DNA from 3 places in the Aquibium microcysteis genome. Region 1 is predicted to be linked to each of the others. Evidence: predicted binding sites of a transcription regulator. Region 1 holds the regulator's gene; each other region holds the start of a gene.
The links. The regulator LexA, encoded in region 1, represses DNA repair genes until DNA is damaged. The targets are predictions, from matches to a motif close to TGTTCNNNNTGTGTTCNG.

Region 2: IAI54_RS27700 (sel1 repeat family protein) is a predicted target of LexA. The motif match lies at 5,244-5,261, and genes of this name have one in related genera.
Region 3: IAI54_RS29025 (ImuA family protein) is a predicted target of LexA. The motif match lies at 9,071-9,088, and genes of this name have one in related genera.

What each region holds. Positions count from the first base shown of each region.
Region 1 covers NZ_CP061080.1:1,647,653-1,657,677, forward strand. Annotated here, with positions in the region: gene IAI54_RS07520 (sensor histidine kinase) at 1-1,610, opposite strand, end outside; gene lexA (transcriptional repressor LexA) at 2,038-2,751, shown strand; gene IAI54_RS07530 (ComEC/Rec2 family competence protein) at 2,745-5,177, opposite strand; gene gltX (glutamate--tRNA ligase) at 5,322-6,743, shown strand; gene gltA (citrate synthase) at 6,948-8,237, shown strand; gene lpxB (lipid-A-disaccharide synthase) at 8,293-9,468, opposite strand; gene IAI54_RS07550 (LpxI family protein) at 9,465-10,025, opposite strand, start outside.
Region 2 covers NZ_CP061080.1:5,875,168-5,885,192, reverse strand. Annotated here, with positions in the region: gene IAI54_RS27715 (ABC transporter ATP-binding protein/permease) at 1-1,491, opposite strand, end outside; gene IAI54_RS27710 (glutathione S-transferase family protein) at 1,714-2,340, shown strand; gene IAI54_RS27705 (acetyl/propionyl/methylcrotonyl-CoA carboxylase subunit alpha) at 2,482-4,437, shown strand; gene IAI54_RS27700 (sel1 repeat family protein) at 4,854-5,120, opposite strand; gene IAI54_RS27695 (DUF2147 domain-containing protein) at 5,550-5,891, shown strand; gene IAI54_RS27690 (glutathione S-transferase family protein) at 5,983-6,687, opposite strand; gene IAI54_RS27685 (hypothetical protein) at 6,858-7,025, shown strand; gene IAI54_RS27680 (hypothetical protein) at 7,074-7,274, shown strand; gene IAI54_RS27675 (AMP nucleosidase) at 7,335-8,834, shown strand; gene IAI54_RS27670 (endonuclease/exonuclease/phosphatase family protein) at 8,877-9,938, shown strand.
Region 3 covers NZ_CP061080.1:4,362,644-4,372,668, reverse strand. Annotated here, with positions in the region: gene hpaH (2-oxo-hept-4-ene-1,7-dioate hydratase) at 1-618, shown strand, start outside; gene IAI54_RS20450 (prolyl-tRNA synthetase associated domain-containing protein) at 695-1,219, shown strand; gene trxA (thioredoxin) at 1,239-2,201, shown strand; gene IAI54_RS20440 (LON peptidase substrate-binding domain-containing protein) at 2,291-2,962, shown strand; gene IAI54_RS20435 (Trm112 family protein) at 2,971-3,180, shown strand; gene IAI54_RS20430 (error-prone DNA polymerase) at 3,258-6,638, opposite strand; gene IAI54_RS20425 (DNA polymerase Y family protein) at 6,635-8,119, opposite strand; gene IAI54_RS29025 (ImuA family protein) at 8,061-9,053, opposite strand; gene IAI54_RS20420 (metallopeptidase family protein) at 9,232-9,654, shown strand; gene IAI54_RS20415 (DUF1737 domain-containing protein) at 9,734-9,940, opposite strand.

The sequences.
Region 1 (10,025 bases):
CGCGCGAGCCTTCGGCATGCGAGGACGATCCGCGAACCCGCCGGCGCATGTTTGATGGCATTCTCGACGAGGTTCGACAGGACCATGTCGACCATCTGCCGGTCGCTTGCGACCAGGACCGGCTCCCGTGCCTGCATTTCCAGCGGATTGACCGGCGAGTGGCTTGCCACGACCCCGCGCAGCGCTTCGGCGAGGTCGAAGCGTGTCGCCCCCCCTTTGGGATCGGCCTCCTCCGGCTGACTGCTGCGCCGCACGATGGCGTCGATCTCGCACAGTGCCGCGCGGATGTCGCGGTATCGCTCCGGACCGAGGCGGGCGGGATCGATCGAGAGCTGGATGGCGGCGAGCGGATTGCGGATCTCGTGCACCAGCATGGCGGCGAAGCGGTCCTGGACGTCGCGCTGCCGCCGCGCGGCGTCCAGCGCCTGGGTCACCAGGTCCAGCCGCGCACGGTTCTCGGCGGCGCGTGCATCTCTCTCCCGCGCCCGGCGCTGGATCAGGAAGAACATCTGCGCCCCGTACATCAGGACGAGGATGTAGGGATAATGGTAGGTCCACTCGCCGAGATTGCCGATCCCCAGCAGCGGGACCACCGTCACGGCGAATGCGACGGCCTGAACCCCGTAGAGCGTGCGCAGCAGCGGTGACCGGACCCCGTCCCTCCATGGCCAGACCGCCATCGCGAAATAGAACGCGGAACTGGCGAAGAGGAGCATGGAATTCAACCGAAGCGCGAATTGCGCATGCCCCGCCATCAGAATCGCAATCAGGACGGCCGAGCAGCCCAACATCATCCAGCTGACGGTGGAGACGAGCGTTGCGGGGGCGTAGAGCAGGAAGACCTGGCGATGCAGCATCACTCCGAGGGCAGGCGCCAGACAGACCAGGGCGCTGGTCAGACCGCTCACCCGGCCGGCCGGTGCTTCGGGCATCAGGGCGGCGATATAGCCCATCACCGCCAGCATCGAGACGATGTAGCAGAGTTGCGAAGCGATGAAGAGGACGGTGATCGGCGCCGGCCGGCGCACGAAATCGCCGATCGACCAGAACAGGATGCACGCCGCGATGGCCAGGAAGAGGACGAGCAGGGCGTCCGAGGCCAGTTCGGCCTGGCGTACGTCGCGCCAGTCGATCGCCTCCACCCCGAAGAGCGATGAACTGGTCGTCTCCAGCCGCAGGAAGTAGACGGTGTCGGGCGCGGCCGGACGGATCTCGAAGGTCAGGGCCACCGTGGCGGCCTCGCGCTGCCGGAAAGGCAGAAGATCGCCGGTTTCCCGTCGCTGCCAGCCCGCTCCGGAGGAATCCGGCTCGAACAGCGTGACCCTGTCGAGAAAGGTCGGCCTGATGTAGAGGACGAGCGGCCGGCCATCGGCCTGCGGTCGCACGCGCAGGCGGAACCAGTGAGCCGACGGCGTGAAGCCTTCCGAGAAGAGCTTCTTCACCGGCGCGAACTGCATCCCGACCACATCCTCGACGCCCAGCCGCGCCGACGGGTCCTCGAGCACCGCTCGCTCGACGACGTGGTCGGACCCCGGATGCAGCGAGACGAGCGAGGCGGCACCCAGGATGGTGATGACGATCCCGATGACCGCGAGCAATGGCAGCAGCAACTCGCTTCCATAGTCGGCGACACGCGAGCGAATGCTCGCCGTCTTCAGATGAGATGCGACCGGCTCGGCAGCCCGCCTCGGTGAGAATTCCATGAGCCCCGACAGACGCCCCTCTCGTAAGAGCCGGGCGACACCGGAATTCCCCTGCGACTTCCACGCCACGCCCCGCCTGCCAACCTATGCAACGCACGCGGAGAATTTACCAGCGGTTGACCGACCTTCGTCCCCAGCCGTCGGCGCTTCCATCCCCGGCGCCGCGGCTCGCCCATCGCGCCGGTCAGGCGGGCGTGGCAGCGGGAAGCGGCGCTGGCCGGTTTCTGCGCATGCGCGGTGACCGGATCCGAACAAAGCGATTGCGGAACAAGACTGGAACAGATAGGTTTGTTCCGGTTTTGTTTTTCGCACGATTCCTTCCGGGGGTGGACCCATGCTGACCCGCAAGCAACACGAACTGCTGCTCTATATCCACGAGCGTCTGAAGGAGACGGGCATACCGCCGTCCTTCGACGAGATGAAGGAGGCGCTCGATCTCGCCTCCAAGTCGGGCATCCACCGCCTGATCACGGCGCTGGAGGAACGCGGTTTCATCCGGCGGCTGCCCAACCGCGCCCGCGCGCTGGAAGTGCTGCGGCTGCCCGATTCGATTGCGCCCGGCCTCGGCGCGCCGCGGAAGTTCTCGCCCAGCGTCGTGGAGGGCGGACTAGGCAGGAAGCCGGAAGCGAGTCCCGCGCGCACGGCCAGCAACGACGACAACGCGAACGGTGTTTCGATCCCGGTGATGGGCCGCATCGCCGCCGGCGTTCCGATCGACGCCATCCAGCACCAGACCCATTCGGTCGTGGTGCCGCCGGACATGCTGGCGGGCGGCGACCACTACGCGCTGGAGGTGAAGGGCGATTCGATGATCGAGGCCGGCATCCTCGACGGCGATACGGTCATCATCCGCAATACTTCCAGTGCCACGCCCGGGGACATCGTGGTGGCGCTCGTCGACGGCGAAGAGGCGACGCTGAAGCGCTTCCGCCGCAAGGGCGCGTCGATTGCGCTCGAAGCGGCCAACCCCGCCTACGAGACGCGGATCTTCGGACCCGACCGCGTCAGCGTCCAGGGCAAACTGGTCGGCCTCATCCGGCGTTACTGAGCCGGCGCGTCCGGGCTCCTGCCGGCCGGAGCACCTGCGCTGCTTTCGTCCGGCTTCCGCCTTTCGGGCTCATAGGGCGGCATGCCGCGCGCCTCGCGCGAAAAGCTCCGGTGCGCATGCCAGGGTCTGAAGGGTTCGCGTATGGCGCGGCGGAGCGCGACGTTTGCTCCCCTCCCCTCGCCGGCCGCCGTGAATCGTCCTTCCGCACTGCCGCGGCGGGCGAGATCGCGCCTCGTGAGCACGGTCGTGGAACTGCCGGCGGGACAGGGGGCAGCGACCGTCGCATCCTCGATCACCATGAGGGCGGCGGTACCGCAATGCCCTGATGCCGACACCCCCTCGCTCACCCAGACGACCAACGCGCCGCTGGCATGGCGGGCAGCACAGGCTCCGCCGGTGCAGGTGAACGGCGTGTCGGGCTCCGGCGGCGAGAACGGCTGCGGCACGCCGGATGCCTGCTCGGCTCCGCCCGAAGTCATCACCGGCCGGACGACTGCGCCGGCCATGGCCGCATCCATCCATATCCCGGTGACGAAGTCGCTCGGTCGCGGCCGACTGACGGAGAGGTCGCCGTTGCCCATGCGCATGGCGACCAGGCGGCCGTCGTCCGATACGAACAGATCCGGCAGGTCGCGGCCCGCGATGATGGCGAGGCCGGCGACGAGCAGCGGCAGGGCGAGCAGGCGCAGCCATGTGGTCAGCACGGTCGCCAGCACGAGGGCCACCGTCAGCGTCAGCACTGCTGCCGCCGGGATGGCGCCGACGGCGTCGATCGGCGTCAGCTCCGCCAGCCGGCGCGCGACCGCCAGCATCACGCCGATGCCCCAGCCCATCAGGTCGAGCGCCGGCCCGTCGAGCCCGAACGGCATCAGCACGCCGGCGAGCACCGCCGACGGCATGACGACGAGCGACACCACGGGCATGGCGAGCAGGTTCGCCACGAGACCGAGCGGCGAGGCCCGGTGGAAGTGCCACACGCCGTAGAGCGCCGTCGCCGTCCCGGCGATCAGCGAGGTCGCCGCGATGCCGCCGGCATAGGCGAGGCCCTTCCCGAGCAGGGCCCGCGGCAGCGCGCGGTCGTGGTTCCGCCCGCCGCCCGGCGGGTGGCGAAGGCGCCGCTCCGACCAGGCGGCATAGGCGGCGATCAGGGCTCCCGTCGCGGCGAAGGACATCTGGAAACTCGGTCCCACCACCTCGTGCGGGGCGACGGCGACGACGATCAGCGCCGAGATCGCCAGGTTGCGCATCGTCAGCGCGGCGCGATCGAACAGCAGCGCCACCAGCATCACCGCGATCATGATGAAGGATCGCTGCGCCGCCACCGCCGCGCCGCAGATCACGAGATAGTAGGACGCGGCCAGGAGCGCGGCGACGGCGGCGTATTTCTTGACGGGCCGGCGCGATGCGAAACCGGGTGCCAGCGCGAAGAGGAAACGCAGCGTCAGCATCACCGTGCCCGCCACCAGGGCCATGTGCAGGCCGGAGATCGACAGCACATGCGCGAGACCGGTCTTGCGCAGGTCCTCGTTGACCTCTTCGGGAATGCCGGCGCGCGTCCCGGCGATCAGGGCCGCGGCGATGGCGCCTTCCGCCCCACCGACACGCTCGACGATGCGCGCCGAAATCGCCTCGCGCATGCGGCCGACGCGGGCGAGCAGCTCCTGCCGCCACCCCGCCGCCGCCGGGAGGTCCGTCTCCACCGGGTTGGTCAGGAAGAAGCCGGTCGCGCCGATCCCGTCCATGTAGCTTTCGAAGGCGAAGTCGTAGCCATGCGGACGCGCGGGGCCCGACGGGGGAAACAGCCGGGCATAGCCGGAAACGCCGTCTCCGGGCACGAGCGTCGCGGGGATCGCGCGGGCCGAGAGCCGGACGCGGCGAGGCGCATGGCGCAATGTCGGCCGCGCCGTGGCCGACACGTCGATCGTCAGCCGCACCCGCCCGCTCGCCTGCCGCTCGATGGCGGCGACGCGTCCGGTCACCATGGTGGGGATCTCGGCGCCCAGCATCGGCGTGCTCGCGCGCCAGGTCTCGGCCTTGCCGGCCAGCGCACCCAGCGCCACCATCAGCGCCGCGGTCGCGGCCAGCCTTGCCATGCCGCCCTCCGCCGCCGCGAGGCGCAGCGCGATCGCAGCCCCCACCAGCGACCCGAGGAGAGGAAAGCCGGGCTCGAACGGGAGCGTCCAGTAGAGCGCAGCCCCTGCGGCGAGGAGAACCGGCAGGGACAGGAACCCCGCGCCGCGATCGCGCTCCACGGCGACGGCGTCGCGGGCGGCGCGCCGGATCCGTCCCGCCATGCCCGATGATGCCGGCAGCGCGAAGCCGGCGCGTGATGCTCGCCCGATCCCATCCGCGCGGTCGGGCAGAGACGCCCCCGCCGGGGCGGGCAGCATGCGCCGCTCGTCGGCGTCCGGCTCACCCGTCGCCATCGCCATCGTCCCCGCCCGGAGCTTCCAAGCCGACGCCCTTCCCCGAAACGCTTGCGCCCGAATGAGCCTATGCTACATGAACGCGACCCAAAACACCCGCGCGACATGCAGACCCTGCGCACGCGCCAGTCCCCTGGATCCGCCATGACCGCACCCGTCGTCACGCGCTTCGCGCCTTCGCCCACCGGATTCCTCCACATCGGCGGTGCGCGCACCGCCTTGTTCAACTGGCTCTACGCGAAGCACACCGGCGGCACGATGCTGCTGCGCATCGAGGACACGGATCGCGAGCGGTCGACGGAGGAGGCGACGGTCGCCATCCTCGAGGGCCTCGCCTGGCTCGGGCTCACCTGGGACGGCGACCCGATCTCGCAGGCCTCGCGTGCCGAGCGGCACCGGGAGGTGGCCGAGGAACTCGTCCGCATCGGGCAGGCCTACTATGCCTACGAAACCGCCGAGGAACTGGACGCCATGCGCGAGAAGGCCCGGGCCGAGGGCCGGCCGCCGCGCTACGACGGAAGCTGGCGCGATCGCGACGCCTCCCAGGCGCCGGCGGGCGTGCGGCCGGTGATCCGCATCAAGGCGCCGCGGGACGGCGAGACGGTGGTGCAGGATCGCGTACAGGGCGAGGTGCGCTTTCCCAACAAGGACCTCGATGATTTCATCATCCTGCGGTCCGACGGCACGCCAACCTACATGCACGCGGTCGTGGTCGACGATCACGACATGGGCGTGACCCACATCATCCGCGGCGACGACCATCTCACCAATGCGGCGCGCCAGACGGTGATCTACAGGGCGATGGGATGGGACGTGCCGGTGATGGCGCATATCCCGCTGATCCATGGGGCGGACGGCGCGAAGCTGTCGAAGCGCCACGGCGCCCTCGGCGTCGAGGCCTACCGCGCCATGGGCTATCTGCCCGCGGCGCTGCGCAACTACCTCGCCCGTCTCGGCTGGAGCCATGGCGACGACGAGGTGATGTCGACGGCCGACATGGTCTCCTGGTTCGAGATCGAGGACGTCAACAAGGGCGCGGCCCGCTTCGACTTCCAGAAGCTCGAGGCGCTGAACGGCGTCCACATGCGCAACACGCCCGACGAGGAGCTGCTCGGCATCCTCGTGGATACCCTGCCCTACATCGAGAACGGCAAGTCCCTTCTGGACTCGCTCGACGAGAGGCGCCGCGCCATGCTGCTCGCCGCCATGCCGGGGCTGAAGGAACGCGCCAGGACGCTGGTGGAACTCGCCGACAGCGCCGGCTACCTCTTCGCCACGCGCCCTCTGGCGCTCGACGAGAAGGCCACGCAACTGGTGGGCGAACCGCCCCGGGCCATTCTGGCCGGTGCGAGAGCGGCGCTCGGCGCCATCGACGGCGACTGGACCGCCGCATCGACGGAGGCGGCCATCCGCGCCCACGTCGCTGCCTCGGGCCTGAAACTCGGCGCCGTGGCGCAGCCGCTGCGCGCCGCGCTCACCGGTCGTGCTACGTCTCCGGGCGTCTTCGACGTTCTGGCGGTGCTCGGCCGCGACGAAAGTCTGGGCCGCATCGACGACCTGCTCTGAGCGTTCCGGCTGCGGCAGCCCACCTAAATCGATCCAATCGGCGGATGGCGATCCCCGCCCTCCGCGCGGCTGGTGCAACGCAACATTCCCCCTGTGGCAACTTGGCATCGGGGGGGAAATAGGATAGCTACAAGGCCGTTCTTGCTCGCGATTTCCCGTCGTCGAGCCCCTCCCCACGCTGCCATTCCGACGAAGGAGCCCGCGATGACCGATTCAACCGCAAAACTCGATTTTGGCGGCAAGACGATCGATCTGGCCGTGCGAAAGGGTTCCGTGGGACCCGACGTGATCGACATCGGCAAGCTCTACGCCCAGACCGGCGCCTTCACGTATGATCCCGGTTTCACCTCCACCGCCAGTTGCGAGTCCGAGATCACCTTCATCGATGGTGACCAGGGCGTGCTCCTGCACCGCGGCTACCCGATCGAGCAGCTGGCCGAGCATGGCGACTTCCTCGAGGTCTGCTACCTGCTGCTGTACGGGGAACTGCCGACCAAGTCGCAGAAGGAGGACTTCGACTACCGCGTGACGCGCCACACCATGGTGCACGAGCAGATGTCGCGCTTCTTCACCGGCTTCCGTCGCGACGCGCATCCGATGGCCGTCATGTGCGGCGTGGTCGGCGCGCTCTCGGCCTTCTACCACGACTCGACCGACATCTCCGACCCCTACCAGCGCATGGTCGCGTCGATGCGGCTGATCGCCAAGACCCCGACGATCGCGGCCATGGCCTACAAGTACCACATCGGCCAGCCCTTCGTTTACCCGAAGAACGACCTCGACTACGCGGCCAACTTCCTCAACATGTGCTTCGCGGTGCCCTGCGAGGAGTACAAGGTCAATCCGGTGCTTGCCCGCGCCATGGACCGCATCTTCATCCTGCACGCCGACCACGAGCAGAACGCGTCGACCTCGACGGTCCGCCTCGCCGGCTCGTCGGGCGCCAACCCCTTCGCCTGCATCGCGGCCGGCATCGCCTGCCTGTGGGGTCCCGCGCATGGCGGCGCCAACGAGGCGGCGCTCAACATGCTGTCGGAGATCGGCTCGGTCGACCGTATCCCCGAGTTCATCGCCCGCGCCAAGGACAAGAACGATCCGTTCCGCCTGATGGGCTTCGGCCACCGCGTCTACAAGAACTACGACCCGCGCGCCAAGATCATGCAGAAGACCACGCATGAGGTGCTGGGCGAACTCGGCATCAAGGACGATCCGCTGCTCGACGTGGCGATGGAACTCGAGAAGATCGCGCTGACCGACGAATACTTCATCGAGAAGAAGCTCTACCCGAACATCGACTTCTATTCCGGCATCACGCTGAAGGCGCTCGGCTTCCCCACCACCATGTTCACCGTGCTGTTCGCCGTTGCGCGCACGGTCGGCTGGGTGGCGCAGTGGAAGGAGATGATCGAGGACCCGCACCAGAAGATCGGCCGCCCGCGCCAGCTCTACACGGGCGCGCCCGCACGCGACTATCTGCCGATCGCCAAGCGCTGACGCGCGGCGGTCGCTCCCACATCATGAGACGGATCGGCGGCGCCTTCGGGCGCCGTCAGCCGTTTCGACGGGCCTCGATGGTGGAGAGAACCGCTTCGGCGGCGATGACACCCGATGGCCTGTCCGTCGCCATGGCGTGGGCGATCCTGTCGAAGCCGGCGAGCTGGGCCGCCCGTGCCGGCGTTTCGGCCAGCAGAAGCTCGAGATGGCGCGCCAGCATGCCCGGCCGCACGAAGTGATCGTAGAACTCCGGCACCACCGGACCGTCCGCGACGAGATTCGGCAGCGACGCCGTCCAGATGCCGATCATCGAATAGGCCGCCCGCATCAGGCGGTCGGCCTTGTAGCAGGCGAGCGTCGGCACCCGCCCGAGCGCCAGCTCCAGCGTCACCGTGCCGGAGGCGGCGAGTGCCGCATCCGCTTCGCCGAAGGCCTTATACTTGGCGTCGACGGTCGTCAGGATCTCCGGCGCCACCCTCCAGCCCGCGGTCGCGGCGCGGACCGTCGCCTCGACATGCGAAACGGTCGGCAGGAGGATCCGCGCCGCCGTGCCGCGGGCAGCCAGGATGTCGATCGTCTCGCGAAACGGCTCGAGCAGGCGCGAAACCTCGCCGCGACGCGAGCCGGGCAGGACGAGAAGCGTCGCCGGTGCGGCGGGATCGCGCGGCGGCCTCGTCCTCTGGCGCGCGGCCGCTTCGATCAGGCGCGGCTCGTGCGAGAGGCGGTGGCCGACATAGGTGGCCGGCGGCCCGCTCAGCCGCGCGAGTTCGCCCACCTCGAAGGGCAGCAGGCAGAGCACGTGGTCGATAGAGGAGGCCATGCGCGGCGCGCGCTCCGGCCGCCAGGCCCAGACGCTCGGACAGACATAGTGGATGGTCGGCAGGTCCGGCGCGACGTCGCGGACCTTTCGGGCGACCCGGAGACTGAAATCGGGCACGTCGATGGTGATCAGGCAGTCGGGGCGCGCCGCCACCACGGCCGCCGCCGCCTGGCCGATGCGACGGAAGAGCTGCGGCAGCCGCGTCACCACGGCGGCGATGCCCATCAGCGAGATCTCGCCGGGGTCGAACAGCGTCTTCAGCCCGAGCGCCTGGAGATGCGGCCCGCCGACACCCACCAGCTCGACTGCGCGCCCGGTCGCGGCCCGCAGCGCGGCAACGAGATCGGCCCCGAGCAGATCGCCGGACTCCTCTCCTGCCACGATGGCGATGCGCAGCGGGCGATCCGTCACGACGCCGGCCCGTCGATGCCGACGACGAACAGTCCGAGGCGGTCGGCTGTCGCGATCACGTCGGCCTGACGCAGCACGATCGCACGGCCGGCCTCCACCGCGATGCCGGCAAGTCCCGCCTCGTGCACCTGCGCGACCGTGTCTGGACCGATGGCGGGCAGATCGGCGCGCAGTTCCTGCCCCGGCTTGGCGCATTTCACCAGAACGCCGCCCGGCATCGAAATGCGGCCGGACGCGCGCAGGTCGCGCACCCGCGCCAGCATGCCGGCGGTGCCCTCCACGCCCTCCACTGCCACGACCCTCCGGCCCACGGCCACCGCCGCCTGGCCGATGTCGAGCGCACCGATCGCGCGGGCCGCCGCCAGGCCGGCGGCGATGCCGGCCTGATGCGCGGCGGCAGGCCTGGTGCGCGTGAGCGCGCCAGGCCCAGCCAGGATGTCGGGCAGGATCTGGTGCGAACCGACGACCTTGATGCCGGCCGCCTCGATGTGGCTGACCACGACCCTCAGCAGCGCGTCGTCGCCGCGTCCGAGACCCCGGACGATGCCGGGCAGCAG
Region 2 (10,025 bases), 1.9 Mb from region 1:
GTCGTCGTCCCCCAGTTCCCTGTCCCAGCGCACGGTTTCGGCGTACCGCCCCTTCAGCCGCTGCAGGCCGACGCGGTCGAGCGCAAGCCCGACCTCCGCCTCCGTCGGATGCGCCATGCCCGGATAGGCGAGCGCGCCGGTCAGCGTTGCGAAGGGAATGAACGGATGGCTGGGGACGAAGGCCACGGTCCGGCCCTTCGGCAGGCGGATCGTGCCGCCGCCCCAGGGCCACAGGCCGGCGATCGCGTGGAACAGCAAGGTCTTGCCTCCGCCGGGCTCGCCGACGACGTGCAGCCTCCCGCCGACGGCCACCTTCGCGGTCGCGGCCGACAGGCGCAGGTGGCCCGCGGAGGAGTTCACCGACAGGTTCTCGAACTCGAGCCCGTCGCCCGGCCCCTCCTCGATGCGGATGCTGGCTTCGGCGCCGTGAAGGGCGTCCATGGCGACGACACCGCTGCGGAAGGTCGCGATGCGCGCCAGCGTCGCGCGCCAGTCGGTGATGCCGCCGATGTTGTCGATGAACCAGCGCAGCGCGCCGTTGACCTGATTGAAGGCGGCCGCCGCCATCATCAGCCCGCCGAAGGTGAGCTCTCCCGCGAAGTACAGAGGGGACGCGATCACCAGAGGCGCGACGATGGTGATCCAGCCGTAGCCCGCCGTCACCCAGGTGAGACGCACGGCGGCGGTCATGATGCGGCGCGTCGCGAGCAGCACCGTCTCGAGGTCGCGCTCCAGCCGCGCCTTGCCGTCTGCCTCGCCGCCGGCCAGCGAAATGGCGTCCACGTGCTCGTTGATGCGCATGAGCGAAGAGCGAAGTTCGGCCTCGCGCGCGTAGCGCTCCTCGTTCAGACGCACGAGCGGGCGGCCGGCGAGCCAGCTCAGGCCGGACCCCAGCCCGGCATGGACGATGGCTGCCCAGACCATGTAGCCCGGAATGTAGACTGCATGACCGGCCACGGAGAAGGTGATGTCGGTGGAGATCGCCCAGAGCACGCCCACGAAGCTCGCCAGCAGGATGGTCGCCTGCATCAGCCCGATCGACAGGTCGGCGGTGAGGTCGGCGAGATGGCGTGCATCCTCGTGCATGCGCTGATCCGGATTGACGCCGATCTCGCCCGCATGGCCCAGCCGGAAGGCGCGACGGGGTTTCATCCACGCGCCGATCAGGTCGCGCGCCAGGCCCTCGCGCAGCTTGATGTGCAGCATCTGGTTCAGCCACGCCTGCGCCACGTTGAGGACGAGAAGGAGGCTCGCGATGGCGGCGAAGACCTGCAACTGAACGAGGAATGCGTCGAGGTCGCGGCGCTCGAGCGAATCGTAGAAGGGCTTGTTCCAGCGGTTCAGGAGGATCTGGCCGCCGGCCGTGGCGACGATGACGCCGGTGATGCCGAGATAGAGCAGAAGGATGGCGCGCCGCAGCGGCGAGGTCCGCATCGCCATCCACATGGCCGCGAACTGCGCGCCAAGTCCTTTCGGGCCTGCAGGCTCCATCGACCGGTATCCCCCGACTGATCTGACGGCGACCCTATCGCAGCCGGCCGCCGGACGGGAGGCCGCACCGGCCGCAGGAGCGTCTCCGGCGGGGGCCGTTCCGGGCTCGCGACGCCGACCGCGCCGCCCCGCCTGGCAGGGAACGACAGCAGGCCGACGACGGGCCATTGCCGCCGCGTCGGCGCGCGCCGAGGATGCGCGACGTGGAAAGGGAGGCCCGGAATGATTCTGATCGGCCAGTATGATTCATCCTTCGTGCGACGGGTCGGCATCGCAATGACGCTCTACGGGATGACGTTCGAGCACCGGCCATGGTCGGTGTTCGGGGACGCTGCACGGCTCGCCGCGTTCAATCCGCTGACCAGGGTGCCGACCCTCGTGCTCGACGACGGCGACGTGCTCGTCGACAGCCATCTGATCATCGATCATCTGGATTCGCTGGTGGAACCGGCCCGGCGCCTCTATCCGACCGCCGAACCCGCGCGGCGGCGGGCGCTCAAGGTCGCGGCTCTCGCGACCGGGCTCGCGGACACGGGCGTGAGCCTGTTCTACGAGAAGCGCCTGCACGCCGAGGCCTCCGACCTGCTGGTGGAGCGCCGGAGCGCCCAGATGCTGGGCGCGCTGGCCGCGCTGGAGGCCGACCGCGCCGGCCGCACGTCGACCTACTGGTTCGGCGAAGCGCCCGGCCATGCCGACATCGCGGTCGCCTGCGCGCTGCGCCACATGGCCGAATCGCTGCCGGAGATCGTGGACATCTCCGCGTATCCGCATCTTGAAGCGCTGGCGGCGCGGATGGAGGCGCTGCCGGCGTTCCGGACGATCTTCCAGCCCTTCGTCCCGCCCTCGTGACGGCGACCAGGGCGTCGACGACGGCGACCAGGGCGCCGACGACGGCGACCAGGGCGTCGACGACGGCGACTGCGGGTGGGCTGGACAGTGCCGCCCTGCCATGGCTTATCGTCCGGTGACGATGCCTGCCGCGGAGGAACCATGTTTTCCAAGATCCTGATCGCAAACCGCGGCGAGATCGCCTGCCGCGTCATCCGCACGGCGCGGCGCATGGGGGTGAGGACGGTCGCGGTCTTTTCCGATGCCGACGCGGCGTCACTGCACGTGGCGATGGCCGACGAGGCGGTGCACATCGGCGCCTCGCCGGTGGGCGAGAGCTATCTCAGGGCCGACCGCATCGTCGCGGCGGCGCTGGCGAGCGGGGCGCAGGCGATCCATCCCGGCTACGGCTTCCTGTCGGAGAACCCCGGCTTCGTCGACGCGGTGACGGCCGCCGGCCTCGTCTTCATCGGCCCCTCGGCCGATTCGATCCGCGCCATGGGCCTGAAGGACGCGGCCAAGCGGCTGATGGAGAAGGCCGGGGTGCCGGTGGTGCCGGGCTATCACGGCGAGGGCCAGGCGCTGGTGCTGCTCGCCGGCAAGGCTAACGAGATCGGCTATCCCGTGCTGATCAAGGCGCGGGCCGGCGGCGGGGGCAAGGGCATGCGCCGGGTGGACCGCCCGGAGGATTTTCCGGATGCGCTGAGCGGCGCGCGGCGCGAGGCGAAGGCCGCTTTCGGCGACGACGCGGTGCTGATCGAGAAATATGTCGAGAAGCCGCGCCACATCGAGGTGCAGGTGTTCGGCGACAGTTTCGGCAACGCCGTGCATCTCTTCGAGCGCGACTGCTCCGCACAGCGCCGGCATCAGAAGGTGATCGAGGAGGCCCCTGCCCCCGGCATGACCGGCGCCATGCGGACGGCGATGACCAATGCCGCCGTGAAGGCGGCGCGCGCCATCGGCTATTCGGGCGCCGGCACGATCGAGTTCATCGTCGACGCCTCGCAGGGGCTCAGGCCCGACCGGTTCTGGTTCATGGAGATGAACACGCGGCTGCAGGTCGAGCATCCGGTGACGGAGATGGTGACCGGCGTCGACCTCGTGGAATGGCAGTTGCGGGTGGCCGCCGGCGAGCCGCTGCCGCTTTCGCAGGAGGAGATCCGGCTCGACGGCCACGCCTTCGAGGCGCGCATCTATGCCGAGGACGCCGCGCGCGGCTTCCTGCCGGCGACCGGCACGCTGCACCACCTCGCCTTCCCCGCCCGCGCACCCGAAGGCGCCGGCATGCGCATCGAGACCGGCGTGCGCCAGGGCGACGCCATATCGCCCTTCTACGATCCGATGATCGCCAAGCTGGTGGTGAAGGCAGCCTCGCGTCCCGCCGCTCTGACGGCACTGACGCAGGCGCTCGAAGAGACCGAAGTGGCGGGCTCGACCGTCAACATCCCCTTCCTGGTGAAGCTGGCAGGCGACCCCGAATTCTCTGCCGGCGACGTCGACACGGGGCTGATCGGCCGCAGCCAGGAGGCGCTGACGGCACTGCCCGGCCCCTCGCGGCACGTGGCCGCGCTCGCCGCGCTGGCGGCTTCGGGCGCGCAGTGCCCCGCCGGTGCAACCGACCCGTGGGACGCGCTGGCCGGCTACACCCATTTCCATCCGCTCGGCAAGCGGGTGACGCTGAAACGCGGCGAGGAGGCTCTCGCCGCCCGCATCACCGCGCGCCGCGACGGCCGCCATGCGGTCGCTTTCGACGATGGCGAGACGCTGGTGCTCGACGAGGCCCACGTCGCGGCCGCACGGACCGCGCGCTGGCCGGGCCACGTGACGGTGTTCGAGGGTCCCGTCGGCCACGGATTCTCGATCGCCGATCCGTTCGAGGCGGCGGAGGACGCGGCAGCCGGCGGCGACGCTCTGCGCGCGCCGATGCCGGGGCTGGTCAAGGTCGTGCGCGCCGCGGCCGGCGACACGGTGCGTCGCGGCCAGGCGCTGCTGGTGCTCGAAGCCATGAAGATGGAGCACACCATCGCCGCCCCGCACGACGGCGTCATCGACGCCATCGCCACCGAGGGGGCGCAGGTGAGCGAGGGTACGGTGCTGGTGCGGTTCAGGGAGGGGTGAATCTCTGCCATTCCGCCTGACGGAGTACCCCAAGCGGAAAAGAGCATCATATGATCCGCTCCCTTGCAGATCGCGATACGAAACGACTGTTCGAGATCGAGAGGCGCATCCGGCCGCTCGACGCGGCCTGACGAGGCGCAAGTTCGGAGCCTCCCGGGCTGTCACTTCGACCGCGACATCCCGCAGAAAGCGAAACCGCGCCGGCCTCCCCTCGGAGCCGGCGCGGTTTTGGTGGCGGCCGTCCGTCGCGCTGTCCTTCAACCACGACGATCCGTCTTCTCCCGCACTCCCTGACCCACTTGTCCGATACCGTTCGTATCCCAATCCTTAACGCAGGACGTGCGCAGCGGATAAATTTCTATCGATCCGCGGCGGCGCGCGAAGCCCGCCGTGCCTGCCCCGACCGCGACGCGCCGTCAGTGCATCGTCATCCACTCGCGGGCCTCGCGGAGCGCCCGGGCGATCTCCAGCTTGCTCATCGAGGCGGCCACCTCTCCGCGCAGCCGGGCCGCACGGTCGGAGCCCTTGATCGCGGCGATGTTGAACCATTTGTGCGCGGCGACCATGTCGACTTCGCAGTCGCGGCCGGTGGCGTACATCATGCCGAGTTCGAAGAGAATGTCGGCCTGGGCGTTGTTTCCGATGTCGCCGAAACCGGCGTCGAGCATTTCGAAGCGTGCCATTGTTCCAGTCCCCGTTGGTCTCGTGGAAGCGGCGGCCTTTTGTCGTCTTCCGCTGTTCTTCCGATGCTTCACAGGATGCCGGGAAGCCTTGAATCCGTCGTTAAATGGCTTGCTTAACTCGACGAAAACAAAACTAAAACAAGAGGTAAAGGCGAGAAACCGTTAAGGATGGGAATCGCGGAGTTCCGCGGATTCGCGGAAAATTCGCGTCAAATGCGCCGCACCCGTCGAAACCCTTCGCTAACCCTGCGAAACGGTCGGCTGCCGCCGCATCGGTCGCATCGGCCCCGCGACGGCGGCAGAGCCCGCCGAAAATTTCCCCGGCCTTCCGCTGGGACACCGCTTCCGCGCTTCGTCGCATTGGTTTACGTTGACGTTCGCGTAAGCTTTCGCCGGCCCTGCGGCCGACCAGATGAAGGAGAGGACATCATGAAGCGCATTTTCGCACTGACCGCAGCGGCGGTGCTCGTGTCGGCCGGAGCGGCATTCGCCGACCCGATCGAAGGCAACTGGAAGACCGCGTCCGGCGAGACGGCCGTGATCGCCCCCTGTGGAGAGGCCTTCTGCATCAAGCTGAAGACGGGCAAATTTGCCGGCAAGCAGATCGGCAAGATGAGCCTGAACGGCGCCAACGCCTACAAGGGCTCGATCACCGATCCGACCGAGGACAAGACCTACAGCGGCACCGGAAAGCTGTCCGGCGCATCGCTGACGATGAAGGGCTGCGTGGCGGCGATCTTCTGCAAGTCGCAGACCTGGTCGAAGCTGTAGCGGTCGATCCCGCCAGCACCGGCCCTGAACAGAAGCCCGGGCGACGCGTCGGCGTCGCCCGGGCTTTTTCGTGGACCCGACGGGCCGGCCGTCAGGCGCGGGCCTTCTGGCCGAACAGGATCTTCTGCGCTTCCTTGTCGTCGGCGAGGTTGCGGCGGTGCTCCTGGCCGATGGCCATGCCCCGCTCGACGGCGGGCCGCGCCATCACCGTCTCGAACCAGCGCTTGAGGTTCGGGAAGTCGTCGATCTCCTGCCCCTGGTTCTTGTAGGGCTTCACCCAGCCCACGCAGGCCATGTCGGCGATCGAATAGTCGCCGGCGAGGAAGTCGCGGTCGGCGAGCCGCCGGTTCATGACGCCGTAGAGCCGGTTCACCTCGTTGGTGTAGCGGTCGATCGCGTAGGGCACCTTTTCCGGCGCGTACTGGCGGAAGTGGTGCGTCTGCCCGGCCATCGGCCCGAGCCCGCCCATCTGCCAGAACAGCCACTCGTCCACCGCCACGCGGGCGCGCTCGTCGGCCGGATAGAAGCGGCCGAACTTGCGGCCCAGATATTGCAGGATGGCGCCCGACTCGAAGACCGAGATGGGTTCGCCACCCGGGCCCTCCGGATCGACGATGGCCGGCATGCGGTTGTTGGGCGCGATCGCCAGGAAGGATGGCTCGAACTGCTCGCCCTTGCCGATGTTGACGAACTTTACCTCGTAGGGAACGCCGAGTTCCTCGAGCATGATGGTGATCTTCCAGCCGTTCGGCGTCGGCCAGTAGTAGAGATCGATCGGTGTGGTCTGGGTGGCCATGCATCCCTCCGTTGTTCGCATCGGCGCCAAGAAAGGCCCTCCGGGGCTCGAAGGCAAGGCCGCTTCGGTGGTCCAGCGCTCATCTTAACGTGTTTGAACGCCTCATGAACGGCCCCCTCAGCCGCGGTTCAGTCCGGCCGTGCGAAAACGGCAGCATGGAGGGACAAGCCATGCATGCCAGACGCCTCGTGATCGCCAGCCTGAGCGTCCTCGCCGCCGGTGCGGCACTGGCCGTCGTGGTGGCCGGCACCAGCCGGAGCGCCCTGTCCTGGGAGATCGGCCTGTTCATTCCCTGCGTCTTCGAAGAGGGGCTGGTCTGCCGGCCGCCCCGGCGCTGACGCCCTGCCAACCGCACCGATGCCCGAACAATTCCGAAAGCCGATCCGATGACCACCCAGCTTCCCGTTCACCGCTTCTCGCCCGGCACGGCGATCGCCCGGATCGCCCTCGTGCTGGCGCTCCTGTCGGCGCCGATGCTGGCGCTGGCCGGCGGCGAGGAGGATGGCGGCCGGTTCGTGGGCAGCGAGATCCAGCGCTCCAGCGGAGCGGGGCTGGTGATCGTGTTCGGCCTGCAACGCGCCCGATAATCCGATCTTGCGGTGGGCCTGCCCCCTCGCACTGTCACGATCCGATCCCTATAATGGGACATGGAAAAGCGAATCTACCCACGAGCCATCGCCACGATCGACCGGCCGGAGCCCTATGCCCGCCAGAGCTTCACGACCGCCGAAGAGGCCGTCGCCGCACTGAAGACGCTCTACGACCGCAACACCACCTTCCTGCGCGAGGCCTTCAACGGCCTGTCGAGTTCGGGCGCACCGGACCGGCGCTTCAGGGCCTGCTATCCCGAGGTCAGCGTCACGGTGGCGAGCTACGATCCGGTCGACACCCGCCTGGCCTACGGCCATATGCCCTCGCCCGGCCACTACGCGACGACCATCACCCGGCCCGACCTGTTCGAGAGCTACCTCACCGAACAGTTCAGGCACATCATCCGCAATCACGGCGTGCCGATCACCGTGGGCGAATCGGAGACGCCGATCCCCGTCCACTTCGCCTTCCTCGAAGGCACCCACGTGGAGGCCTCCGTCGCCGACCGCATCAAGCGGCCGCTGCGCGACATCTTCGACGTGCCGGATCTCAACGGCACCGACGACCACATCGCCAACGGCACTTACGAACCGGCACCCGGAGAGCCGTCGCCGCTGGCGCCGTTCACCGCACAGCGCATCGACTATTCGCTGCACCGGCTTTCGCACTACACGGCGACGAGCCCGTCGCATTTCCAGAACTTCGTGCTGTTCACCAACTACCAGTTCTACATCGACGAGTTCGTGGCGCTGGCGCGGGGCATGATGGCGCGCGGCGGCGAGGGCTATGCGAGCTTCGTGGAGCCCGGCAACATCGTCACCCTGCCCGGCGAGCCGGAGGAGAACCCGGTCGCGATTGCCCGCATGCCGCAGATGCCGGCCTATCACCTGACGCGGCCCGACCACGGCGGCATCACGATGGTCAACATCGGCGTCGGCCCGTCCAACGCCAAGACCATCACCGACCACATCGCGGTGCTGAGGCCCCATGCCTGGCTGATGCTCGGCCATTGCGCGGGCCTGCGCAACACCCAGGCGCTGGGCGACTACGTGCTGGCGCACGCCTATGTGCGCGAGGACCACGTTCTCGACGACGACCTTCCGGTGTGGGTGCCGATCCCGGCGCTGGCCGAGGTGCAGGTGGCGCTGCAGGAGGCGGTGGCGGAGGTGACCGGGCTGTCCGGCTACGACCTGAAGCGCATCATGCGCACCGGCACCGTCGCCACGATCGACAACCGCAACTGGGAGCTGCGCGACCAGCGCGGCCCGGTGCAGCGGCTGTCGCAGTCGCGCGCCATCGCCCTCGACATGGAGTCGGCGACCATCGCGGCCAACGGCTTCCGCTTCCGCGTGCCCTACGGCACGCTGCTGTGCGTGTCCGACAAGCCGCTGCACGGGGAACTGAAGCTGCCCGGCATGGCGACCGACTTCTACAAGCGCCAGGTCGCCCAGCACCTGATCATCGGCATGAAGGCGATGGAGCGGCTGGCCGCCATGCCGGTCGAACGGCTGCATTCGCGCAAGCTGCGCAGCTTCTCGGAGACGGCGTTCCAGTAGCGGCTTCTTGAAACGGTCATGATTGCGGAGCACCGCATCGCGATGCTCCGCTTCCGTGTCCTCGCCGCCTCCGGCCCCGTCAAGACAGCCGCCCTGCTCCTGGCGCTGGCGATCTCGCTGCCGCTGGTCGCCGGCCTGCTCGGCCGGCTGCATCCGGCGTTCGACGCCTTCTCCCATTTCCGCGCGCATCTCGCGGTGCTGCTGGCGATGGCCTGCCTGCTTCTCCTGGCGACGCGGCAATGGCTGCACGGTGCGGCCGGACTGCTGCTCGCGATCGGTGCCTTCGCCACGACGTCGAGTCTCGCGCCCTTTCATGGCGCCACGCCGGCTGCCGCGAGCGATGTCGCCGGCCCGCGCTACCGGCTGCTGCAGCTCAACATGCGCTACGACCATCCCGATCCCGCGCGCGTGCTGTCGCTGATCGGGCGCACGCGGCCGGACGTGGTGACGCTGAACGAGGCCTCGCCGGCCTGGCGGCAGAGCCTGCAGGCGATCTCGGCGGCCTACCCGCACCGGCTCGACTGCCCCGACGAGCGGTCGGTGGGCAGCGTGCTGATCCTCTCGCGCCGCCCCTTCCTCGACATGGGCGTCTGCGGCCTCGGCGGGCGCTTCGGCCTCGTCACGGTGGATTTCGGCGGCCACGCCGTGGAGATCGCCAGCCTCCACCTCCTCTGGCCCTGGCCCTTCGCACAGCCCCGGCAGATCCGCGAGCTCCTGCCCACTCTCGGCGCGCTCAGCGACACTGCGCTCCTCGCCGGCGATCTCAACGCGGCCGACTGGAGCGCGTCGGTGCGGACGATCGCGGCCGCCGGCGGTTTCACGGCGGTGCCGCGTCTCGGGCCGACCTGGCTCGTGCGGTCGGCCCCCGACGCGCTGCGGCGCTGGCTCGGACTGCCGATCGATCACGTGCTGGCCAAGCCCGGGGTGCTGCTGGTCGACGCACGGCGCCTGGAGGGCGTCGGCTCCGACCACCTGCCGGTTCTCGTCGAGTTCACGCTGCGGCCGGAGCAGCCGCCCGGCACCGTCGCCGTCGCGGGGCTCGCCTCTCCGCGCCGACCGCATGCCGCCCGGACGACGTCGGCAGGGATGCCCGAGCGCCCCTAGCCGCGTCGCGACCCTTCAAGGTCGCTCCGCACGCTTCAGGTGGTTGTTCCTGGCGATGTCGTCCGCCCGAAACGGGTGTCCCCTTCC
Region 3 (10,025 bases), 2.7 Mb from region 1:
GGCCTCACCTCCAAGGCCATGCAGCAGGCGCTGGCGATCGACACGCCTGATTCGGGAGTACTCCTCGACGACATGCTGTTCGACGACGGCGCCGCGATCCCGCCGGACCGATTCATCCAGCCGCGAATCGAAGCAGAGGTGGCCTTCATCATGAAGGCGCCGCTGGCGGGGCCCGGGGTCACCGTCTTCGACGTGTTGGCGGCGACGGCCTATGTGACGCCGTCCTTGGAGATCCTCGATACCCGCATCCTCCGCGTGGATCCGGCAACCGGCCGGGCCCGGACGATCGTCGACACGATCTCCGACAACGCGGCCAATGCCGGCCTGGTGCTCGGCGGACGCGCCATGCCGCCGGACCAGGTCGACATGCGCTGGATGGGCGCGATCGTCTCGCGCAACGGGGAGGTTGAGGAGACCGGCCTCGGCGCCGGTGTCCTCAACAATCCGGCGCGGGGCGTCGCCTGGCTGGCGAACCGCCTCGCGCGCTATGGCGACCGGATCGAAGCAGGGCAGATCGTTCTCGCCGGATCGTTCATCCGCCCCGTGGAAGCGCGCCATGGCGACACCATCGTCGCGGATTTCGGTCCGCAGGGGACGGTGAGCTGCCACTTCCGGTGATGCTGGGTCCGGCCGCGCCGCTTGCCGAGCGGCCGGCATTCTCCTAGAGGGATTCCCGGAACGGAAGGGAACCGAAATGGCGAGGACGCGTGCGGATCTGATGGCCTATCTCGAGGGCCTCGGGATCGAGACGACGACGGTCGATCACCCGCCTCTCTTCACCGTCGAGCAATCCCAGGCCCTGCGGGGCGAGATTGCCGGCGCGCATACCAAGAACCTCTTCGTGAAGGACAAGAAGGGACGATACTTCCTCCTCACGGTCGGCGAGGACGCGGAGGTCGACCTGAAGACCGTCCATCAGACGATCGGTGCGTCCGGACGCGTCTCCTTCGGCAAGCCGGATGCGCTGTGGGATCTGCTCGGCGTACAACCGGGGGCGGTCACGGCCTTCGGCGTCATCAACGACGTCGGGTCGCAGGTGACTCTGGTCCTCGATGCCGCCTTGATGCAGAATGACGTCGTGAACTGTCATCCATTGACGAACGAGGCGACGACGACCATCGCAAGCCGCGATCTGCTTCGTTTTGCCGAGGCGACGGGCCACGTTCCTCTGGTCTTGAACCTCGCCACTGCATCGCCACATGACGGCAACCTCGCCTGAGAATCGGAAAGCCTGAGACATGAGCACCCGGGACAACCCCTTCGCCGGATCGAACGGCGGATACGACACCGAAATCAGCTTCGGAATGGAACCGCCTGTTGCGGCCAGACCCGCGGGGGACCTGATCAAGGACACGACGACTGCGGGATTCGCGGCCGATGTCATCCAGGAATCCCGCAAGCAGACCGTCCTGGTCGATTTCTGGGCGCCATGGTGCGGGCCGTGCAAGCAGCTGACGCCCGTGCTCGAAAAGGCGGTTCGCGAGGCGGGTGGTGCGGTCAAGCTCGTGAAGATGAACATCGACGACCATCCTGCGATCGCCGGCCAGCTTGGGATCCAGTCGATCCCGGCCGTCATCGCCTTCCGCGACGGGCGCCCGCTCGACGGCTTCATGGGAGCCCTGCCGGAAAGCCAGGTGAAGGCCTTCATCAAGAAGGTGGGCGGCGAGGCAGCCGATCCCGTGCAGGACGCCCTCGCCGATGCGGCCGCCGCTCTCCAGGCGGGCGATCTCGAAGCTGCGGGCGCCATATATGGCGGCATTCTGCAGGCGGTGCCCGGCCATCCGGTTGCATCGGGGGCGCTTGCCGGCCTGCTGGTCGATCTGGGAGATCTGGAATCGGCCAGGACCGTGCTGGCGGAGGCCGTGGTGAAAGACAAGGAGCCGGCCGAACTCGCGAGCGCCCGAACGCGCCTGGCACTGGCGGAGGAGGTCGCCGCTCTCGGCGATCCGCGCGAGCTCCTGCAGCGGCTCGGGCAGGATCCCGACGATCACGACGCGCGCTTCGATCTTGCGCTGATCCAGAATGCGCAGGGCCTGCGGGCAGAAGCGGCCGACAGCCTGCTGCACATCATCAAGGCCGATCGCAGCTGGCGCGACGACGGCGCGCGGGCTCAACTGCTGAAATTCTTCGAAGCCTGGGGCATGACCGATCCGGCGACGTTGTCGGCAAGGCGGCGGCTGTCGTCGGTCCTGTTCTCCTGACCGCAGACGTGCGAGAATCCGGATGGTGGCATTGCCGTCCGGATCAGATGTTCCAGATTCCAGGGCAATCCCGCAGGAGGCCCATCCCGTTGCAAGCTGGAAACGCGCATTATCGGAATCCGACCGACTTTCCATCCACCGTGCCCGTCTTCCCCCTGTCGGCCGCGCTCCTCCTGCCTGGCGGACGGATGCCGCTCAACATCTTCGAGCCGCGCTACGTCGAGATGGTGGACGCGGCGCTGGCGTCCGACCGCCTGATCGGCATGGTCCAGCCGCGGCTCGACGGCGGGATTCGGCCGGACGGAGAGCCGGAACTTTGCGAGGTCGGCTGCGTGGGTCGTCTCACCTCCTTCACGGAGACCGGCGACGGTCGCTATCTGATCTCGCTGCAGGGTGTCTGTCGCTTCCGCATCGTCGAGGAGGTCGCTACGCGCGAGGCGTTCCGGCGGTGCAGGGCGATGGTCTTCGCGGGTGACCTCGACCTCGAGCGGGAGGCGGCCGAGGTCGACCGGGATGCGCTGCTGAAGGCCTTCCGGTCCTATCTCAAGGCCAATGAGCTGGAGGCCGACTGGGAGTCGATCAGCCGCGCGGAGAACGCGATGCTCGTGAACGCGCTCTCGATGATGGCGCCGTATGGCGCGGTCGAGAAGCAGGCGCTGCTCGAGGCGCCCGATCTCAGGACCCGGGCGGAAACCCTGATCGCCATCACCGAAATGGCGCTGGCGCGCAGCGGTGACGGCGCCGGCGCCAGCCTTCAGTAGAGGCAGGCATGGCCGAGGGTGAACGCGTCGCGGTGATCGACACCAAACTCCTCGAGCTGATCGCCTGCCCGATCAGCAAGGGACCGCTCGTCTACGACGCCGCACGCTCGGAACTGGTTTCCAAAAGCGCACGGCTCGCCTACCCGGTCAGGGACGGTATCCCGATCATGCTTCCCTCGGAAGCGCGCTCGCTTCGCGACGATCCGCCGGAGCGGTAACCAAGCTCCACCTTCGTCGAGGCCGGCCCGCGGCTTGCGGCAGACGGGAGCGCGCCGGCCCTCCGGTCCCCGATCCTTCAGTGAAAGTTGCGGCCTTTCGGCATCACCGCGCCTGACCGCCGGGCCAGAGCCTGATAGTCTTCCCGCAGGCCCGGGATCTCCTCTATGAGGGCGGCTAGGCGCGACCCCTTCGTCGCCTTCTCGCGCTGCTCGACAACCGGTCGCCGAACCTCGTCGGCATTGGCCAGCGTCATGATGAGATGGGCTTCCTCCGACAGATCGCCGAGGCGTGACGTGATGTCTTCCACCGCTTCGGCCACGACGTGGATGACCCCCGACTCCGATTGGACCTTTCCCCGCACCCTGACGAGCCGCGAGCCGATGACGATGGCCCGGAATCGCTCGAAGACCTTCGGCCAGACGATGACGTTGGCCACTCCGGTCTCATCCTCGATGGTCATGAAGATGACGCCCTTGGCGGACCCCGGCCGCTGCCGCACCAGCACCAGGCCGCAGACGGAAACACGCGTTCCGCTTCGCACGGTCTCGAGCGCGGCATTCTCGGCCGCCCTTTCCGCGGCGAGGCGCCGGCGCAGGAACGAAACCGGATGGGCCTTCAAAGAGAGCGACAGCGTGCGGTAGTCGTGAATGACGTGCTCGCCGAGCGGCATGGCGGGCAGCCGCATTTCCGGCTCGTGATCGGCGAGCTTCAGCGCCGGGTCGTCGAGCAGCGGCAGGAAACCGCCGGTCCTGGTGTCGTCCAGGCCTTGCACGGCCCAGAGGGCATCGCGCCGGTCGAGTCCCAACGAGCGGAAGGCATCCGCCCGCGCCAGCCGTTCCAGCGTCGGGCGGGGCAGGCCCGTCCGCAGCCACAGGTCGCGGACCGAATCGTAGCCGGCTTGCCGCCGCTCCACCAGCCGCTGCATCTCGTCCTGCCGCAATCCCTTGATCTGCCGGAGGCCGAGCCGCACCGCATGGCGGGTGCGGATCACGTCCCGCATCTCGCGATGTCGGGCTGCGATCCGCGTCCTGTCGAAAGGTGCATCCTCCAGAGTTCCATCCCAGCAGGAGTGATTGACGTCGGGCTCCAGCACCTCGACCCCGTGCTCGCGGGCGTCGCGGACCAGTTGCGAGGGCGCATAGAAGCCCATCGGCTGGGAGTTCAGGAGCGCGGCGCAGAAGACGTCCGGATAGAAGGTCTTGAACCAGCACGAGGCATAGACCAGCAGGGCGAAGGAGGCGGCGTGGCTCTCCGGAAAGCCGTATTCGCCGAAGCCCTCGATCTGCTTGAAGCAGCGCTCGGCGAAATCCCGCTCGTAGCCGCGGGAGACCATGCCCTCGATCATCTTCCGGCGCAGCGTGCCGATGGTGCCGACCCGTCGGAAGGTGGCCATGGCGCGGCGCAGCTGGTCGGCCTCGCCGGGCGTGAAGCCGCCGGCCACGATGGCGATCTTCATCGCCTGTTCCTGGAACAGCGGCACGCCCAGCGTCCGCTCCAGCACGGCCTTCAGCTCCGGACGCGGATATTCCGGCTCCTCGAGCCCCTGTCGCCGGCGCAGATAGGGATGCACCATGTCGCCCTGGATGGGTCCCGGCCGCACGATCGCCACCTCGATGACCAGGTCGTAGAAGGCACGGGGCTTCAGCCGCGGCAGCATCGTCATCTGCGCCCGGCTCTCGATCTGGAAGACGCCGATCGTGTCTGCCCGGCAGATCATGTCGTAGACCCGGGCATCCTCCTTCGGGATGGTCGCCAGCGTCAGCCGCTGCGGGTGATCGTCCGGGTAGTGCCGCGCCAGGAGATCGAAGGCGCGGCGCAGGCACGACAGCATGCCGAGCGCCAGGATGTCGACCTTGAGGATGCCGACGGCATCGAGGTCGTCCTTGTCCCATTCCACCATCCGGCGTTCCTCCATCGCCGTCCTGACGATGGGCACGATCTCGTCCAGGCGGTCGCGGGTGATGACGAAGCCGCCGACATGCTGGGAGAGATGGCGCGGGAAGCCGAGGATCTCGTTGGCGCGGTCCACCAGATGGCGCGTCAGCGGCTCGGCCATGTCGAGGCCGGCGGCCTTCGCCTCCTCGCCGCCGAGGCCGGCGCTCGACCAGCCCCAGATCGAGCCGGACAGCGCCGCCATGACGTCCTGCGACAGGCCCATCGCGGCCGCCGTCTCGCGAAGCGCCGAACGGCTGCGATAGGTGACCACCGAGGCGGCGAGAGCCGTGCGCCTGGCGCTGTACTTCTCATAGATATAGGCGATCACCTCGTCGCGGCGGTCGTGCTCGAAGTCGACGTCGATGTCGGGCGGCTCGTTGCGCTCGGGCGAGATGAAGCGCTCGAACAGGAGATCCATGATCTCCGGTCCCACATCGGTGATGCCGATGCAGAAGCAGATGATGGAGTTCGCGGCCGATCCACGCCCCTGGCAGAGGATTCCCTCTCGGCGCGCGAACTGGACGATGTCGTGGACGGTGAGGAAATAGCGCGCATAGGTCAGCTGCTCCACTACGGCGAGCTCGTGCCGGATCATGGCGGACACTTTTTCCGGGACGCCTTCGGGATAGCGCCGTGCCGCGCCCTCCCAGGTCAGCCGGGCAAGCTCTTCCTGCGGGGTGGCGCCGTCGCGCGTCGCCTCGTCCGGGTAGTTGTAACTGAGTTCCGACAGGCAGAAGGACAGCTCGCCGGCGAAGCGGAGCGTCTCGGCCAGCGCCTGCGGATGGCGGCGGAAGAGCCTTGCCATTTCGCGCGGCGGCTTCAGGTGCCGCTCGGCATGGGCGCGCAGCTCGAACCCGGCCTGTGCCACCGGCGTTCCGAGCCGGATGGCGGTGACGACGTCCTGCAGCGGACGCCGACCCGGCTCGTGATAGAGCACCTCGCCCACCGCCATCAGCGGCAGGCCGGCTGCCTCGGCCAGTCGAGCCGCCTGCTCCAGCCGCCAGCGGTCGTTGCCGTCGAAGGCGGGCGCCACGGCGACGCGGACGGCGCGGCCGAAGCGCCGCGCCAGCCGGCGCAGGAGGTCGAGTTCGCCGGCGCCGTCCTCGCCGAGCGGCGGCAGCACGGCCAGCGACATGGCGTCGCCCCAGGTCATCAGGCCGCCGAGCTTCAGGTCGGGCGCGCCCTTCACGCCCGCTTCGTTGGCTTCCGTCAGCATGCGGCAGAGATGCCCCCAGCCCGCGCGGTCCCGCGGATAGGCGAGCATGTCGGGCGTGCCGTCGGAAAAGACCAGCCGGGCACCGGGATGATAGGGTAGGCCCTCCTTCTGCGCCATCTTCCAGGCCCGCACGACACCCGCCACGGTGTTGCGGTCGGCCAGCCCGACGGCCGAAATGCCGAGGCGCCGGGCCATGACCACCTGCTCCTCGGGCGCGGAGGCTCCGCGCAGGAACGAAAAGTTCGACTGGACGGCGAACTCGGCATAGGCCGGGGCGGCCTTCGTCACATCGTCGGCGACGGTCATGCGAACAGTCCGTGCATGAACCAGCGCGGCACGGCCGCGGTTCCGTCGTAGAGACCTTCGCGGCAGAGCCAGAAGCGTCGCCCGGCGGTGTCCTCGACACGGAAGTAGTCGCGGGTGCGCGCGTCCCGGCTGGCCTGCCACCATTCGGGCGCGAGACGTTCCGGCCCTTCGGCACGGGCGACCCGATAGAGCGTGCGGCGCCAGCGGAAGGAGAAGGGCGGTCCGTCGGGGACCTCGGCGGAGGCCTCGACCGGTTCGGGCCGTGGCAGCAGGCGGATCGGCCGCTCGCGTGCACCCGGCCGGGGGGCCGGGACGAGGCCGGGAGGGCCGGCGGCGCCCCTGCGCGGACCCGGCGCGTCTCTGCCTTCGGAAGGCGGCGCGTCGGCAAAGGGGACGAACGCCACGGCGCGCTCCGGGAGGTGACTTTCCCGCAGCGTCGGGCGGCTGATCGCCGCCCGGCCGAGGCGGGCGCAGATGCGGTCGGCGAAGAGCGCCAGATCCTCCTCGTCGGCGGCTCTGCCGTTCCCGGCGAGATCGCCCTGCCGGGTCTCGAAGCGCGCGCTCTCGCGCATGTTCAGCCGCACCAGATCGAAGCCGAAGCCGGCATCGATGGTGGTGACGGCCAGGCGTTCGCGGAACAGACGCTGGATCATGCGTGGGTCGCGCATCGGCCGCGATGTGCCGACGCCGACCCGGCAGACCGCACCATCGACCCTGAAGAGCGCCAGTTCGATGACCTTGGCGCCCTCGCCCCGGGTTTCCAGGCTGGCGCGCGCGGTGGTCGCCAGCATGAGGACCAGTTCCTCGATATCCTCCATCCGCTGCACGGGTTCGGCCAGCGCGCGCTCCACGGAGAGGGCCGCCACAGGGAGCCGTGGCGAGAGCGCCTCTTCGGCATGGCCCAGCGCCTGGTCGAGCCGGGCGAGCGGGAGGCGGCCGAACCGTCGGGCCAGCGGCGCGCGCGGAGCTTCGAGAATGGCCCCCACCGTTCGCAGCCCGACGCTTTCGAGGCCGGCGCAGACGGCAGCGTCGAGCCGGAGCGCCGACAGCGGCAGGTCACGCAGGAAGGCCGCTTCCGCGCCTGCCTCCAGAATGATGCCGCGGGCGAAACGGGCCGCCGCCCAGGCCGCTCCGGCCGTCGAGGCGATCGCGGCCCGGGCGCTGAATCCCTGCTCGCGCAGGCGCTTCAGGAGATCGTCCAGCATCGCCCGTTCGCCGCCGAAGAGATGGGCGCAGCCGGTGATGTCGAGATGCAGTCCGTCGGACCCGTCGAGCGCGACCAGGGGCGTATAGCGGTCGCACCAGTCGGCAAGGCCGTCGAGGAGCCGCTCCTCGGCTGCAGGATCGGCCTCGACCACCTCCAGAGACGGATGCATGGCGCGGGCATCGGCGATGCCGGTGCCGCGCTTCAGCCCGAGCGCCTCAGCCTGCTCGTCGAGAGCGGCGATCCGCTGCGCGTTCCTTTCGCGCCGGCTGACCACCAGCGGCGGTCGCCCGGCCGCCGGCGTGGCCCGCCAGGTCCGGCCGAGCCGACGCCGCCAGACGCTCTCGATCGGGAGATAGGGGAACCATAGAGACAGGATCCTCTGGCCGTCTGTGCCGGAAAGTGCGGTCATGGGCGTTCCATTCCAGTTCGAACCTGCCGGACGCGCCGGTCCGGCTCTTGTCGAGGTCGACGCAGAAGGCAGGCGGACCGATCGAGCCGGGGAGCGGACCCGACACGGTGGAGCGCAGTCCCGACGCTGCCGGCGAGACGAGGAGGCGCACGGGCGCCGCGGTCGCCTCCGCCAGGGTGGAATGGCGGATGAGCAGCACCGGCCGGCCGGCGTCGCGCGCGCGAAAATGCAGCCGTCTGGTGGCGGTCAGGTCGAGACGCCGTGCCGCCCCGCGCAGTTCCAGGATCACGAGGCCGACGCAGGAGAGGGCGGCGGCTTCGTCGGCCACCCAGAGCGCATCGTCGAGCCTGGCCGTCTCGCAGAAGAGCATGCGCTCGGGCGCGATTCCGAAACGGAACCAGAGCCCGGGCGCGTGGGGCATGCCGGCTTCGCGATGGGTGTCGGAGGTGGCGATCCACAGGAAGGGCAGGCCTGCGGGAAGCGACAGCGCCGCCAGGCACAGTACAAAGCCCGCCACCGCGCCGGCATTGCGCATCTCCGCGCCGTGAATCTCCGTCAGCGCGGCGCGCGGCAGGCCGCCGCCGAGCGCGGTGTCGAAGGCAGCCGCGCCCGTGGCCAGAAGACCGCCTCCATGGGAATCCGGACGCAGCGCCATGCCCCGCTCGCGCAGCACGGTCTCTCCTTCCGGCGGCGGGCCGGCCGGGACGACCTCCAGCCTTTCGGCGGGCGTGCCCTCGATCCGGGCGATCTGTCGACGCAAGGCAAAAAGGGTTTCCCGCGCCGTGGCGATGGTCGCCATGGCCTGCTCCTGCAATCCGTTCCTGTTATGTTCCTATGGATTCCAGAGGGTCGGAAAAGAGTCAAGCACGCGTCGGCTGAATTTATTCCTAGGGCGGTTTACCCTGCGTTTCACCTCTTGCGGCCCGCCCCTCGCAAGATCGGCGACGAACGGCTATATGCCCGCCAAAGGACAGGACATGGCCCGCATCTACCAGACCCGCTCATGGCACGATCAGCTCTCGCCCTCGGTGGACGAGATGGAACTGCTCGCGCTCGAAGCCTATGCTCACCTGCCGGAGGATTTCCGTGCCCTGACCGGCGAGATCGTGATCCAGATCGCCGAGTTTCCCGACGAGGAGATCATGGACGATCTCTCGCTGGAGACGCCGTTCGATCTGCTCGGCCTCTTCGAGGGGCGCGGCATCGCCGAGCGCTGGAACCCCGCCACCGGCGAGGGACCCAACCGCGTGACGCTCTATCGCCGCGCCATCCTCGACTACTGGGCCGAGAACGAGGAGACGCTGGGCGACATCGTCACCCACGTCCTGATCCACGAGATCGGCCACCATTTCGGCCTGTCGGACGAGGACATGGAACGCATCGAGGAAGCCGCGCCGTAAAGGCGCGCCCGCAGCGGATTCCCGAAGACGTCTTACGGCCGGCGGCCCGCGCGTGCCGCTGACGCCCGGCTCGCGCCGCTCACTGTTCGCCGAGCTTGATGCCCGGTTCGTAGTCGATCCCCTCGACCTCCTTCACCACGGCCTGGCCGCAGCGCATGGTCTTCGTCTCGGCATCATAGGCGTAGGTCGGCCCGCCGGACAGGATCCAGCCCTTGTTCAGGGCCGCCGTCACCTTGTGGCAGAAGCTCGAATCGTCGGGTCCGGTGAGGAAGCGGTAGAGTTTCATGAAGCGAACCTGATCGGGAAAGACGGAGGAGACTTTACCGCACTGCGACCGCGACAGCCAGGGAGACGATCGTCCCGGCGCCTGG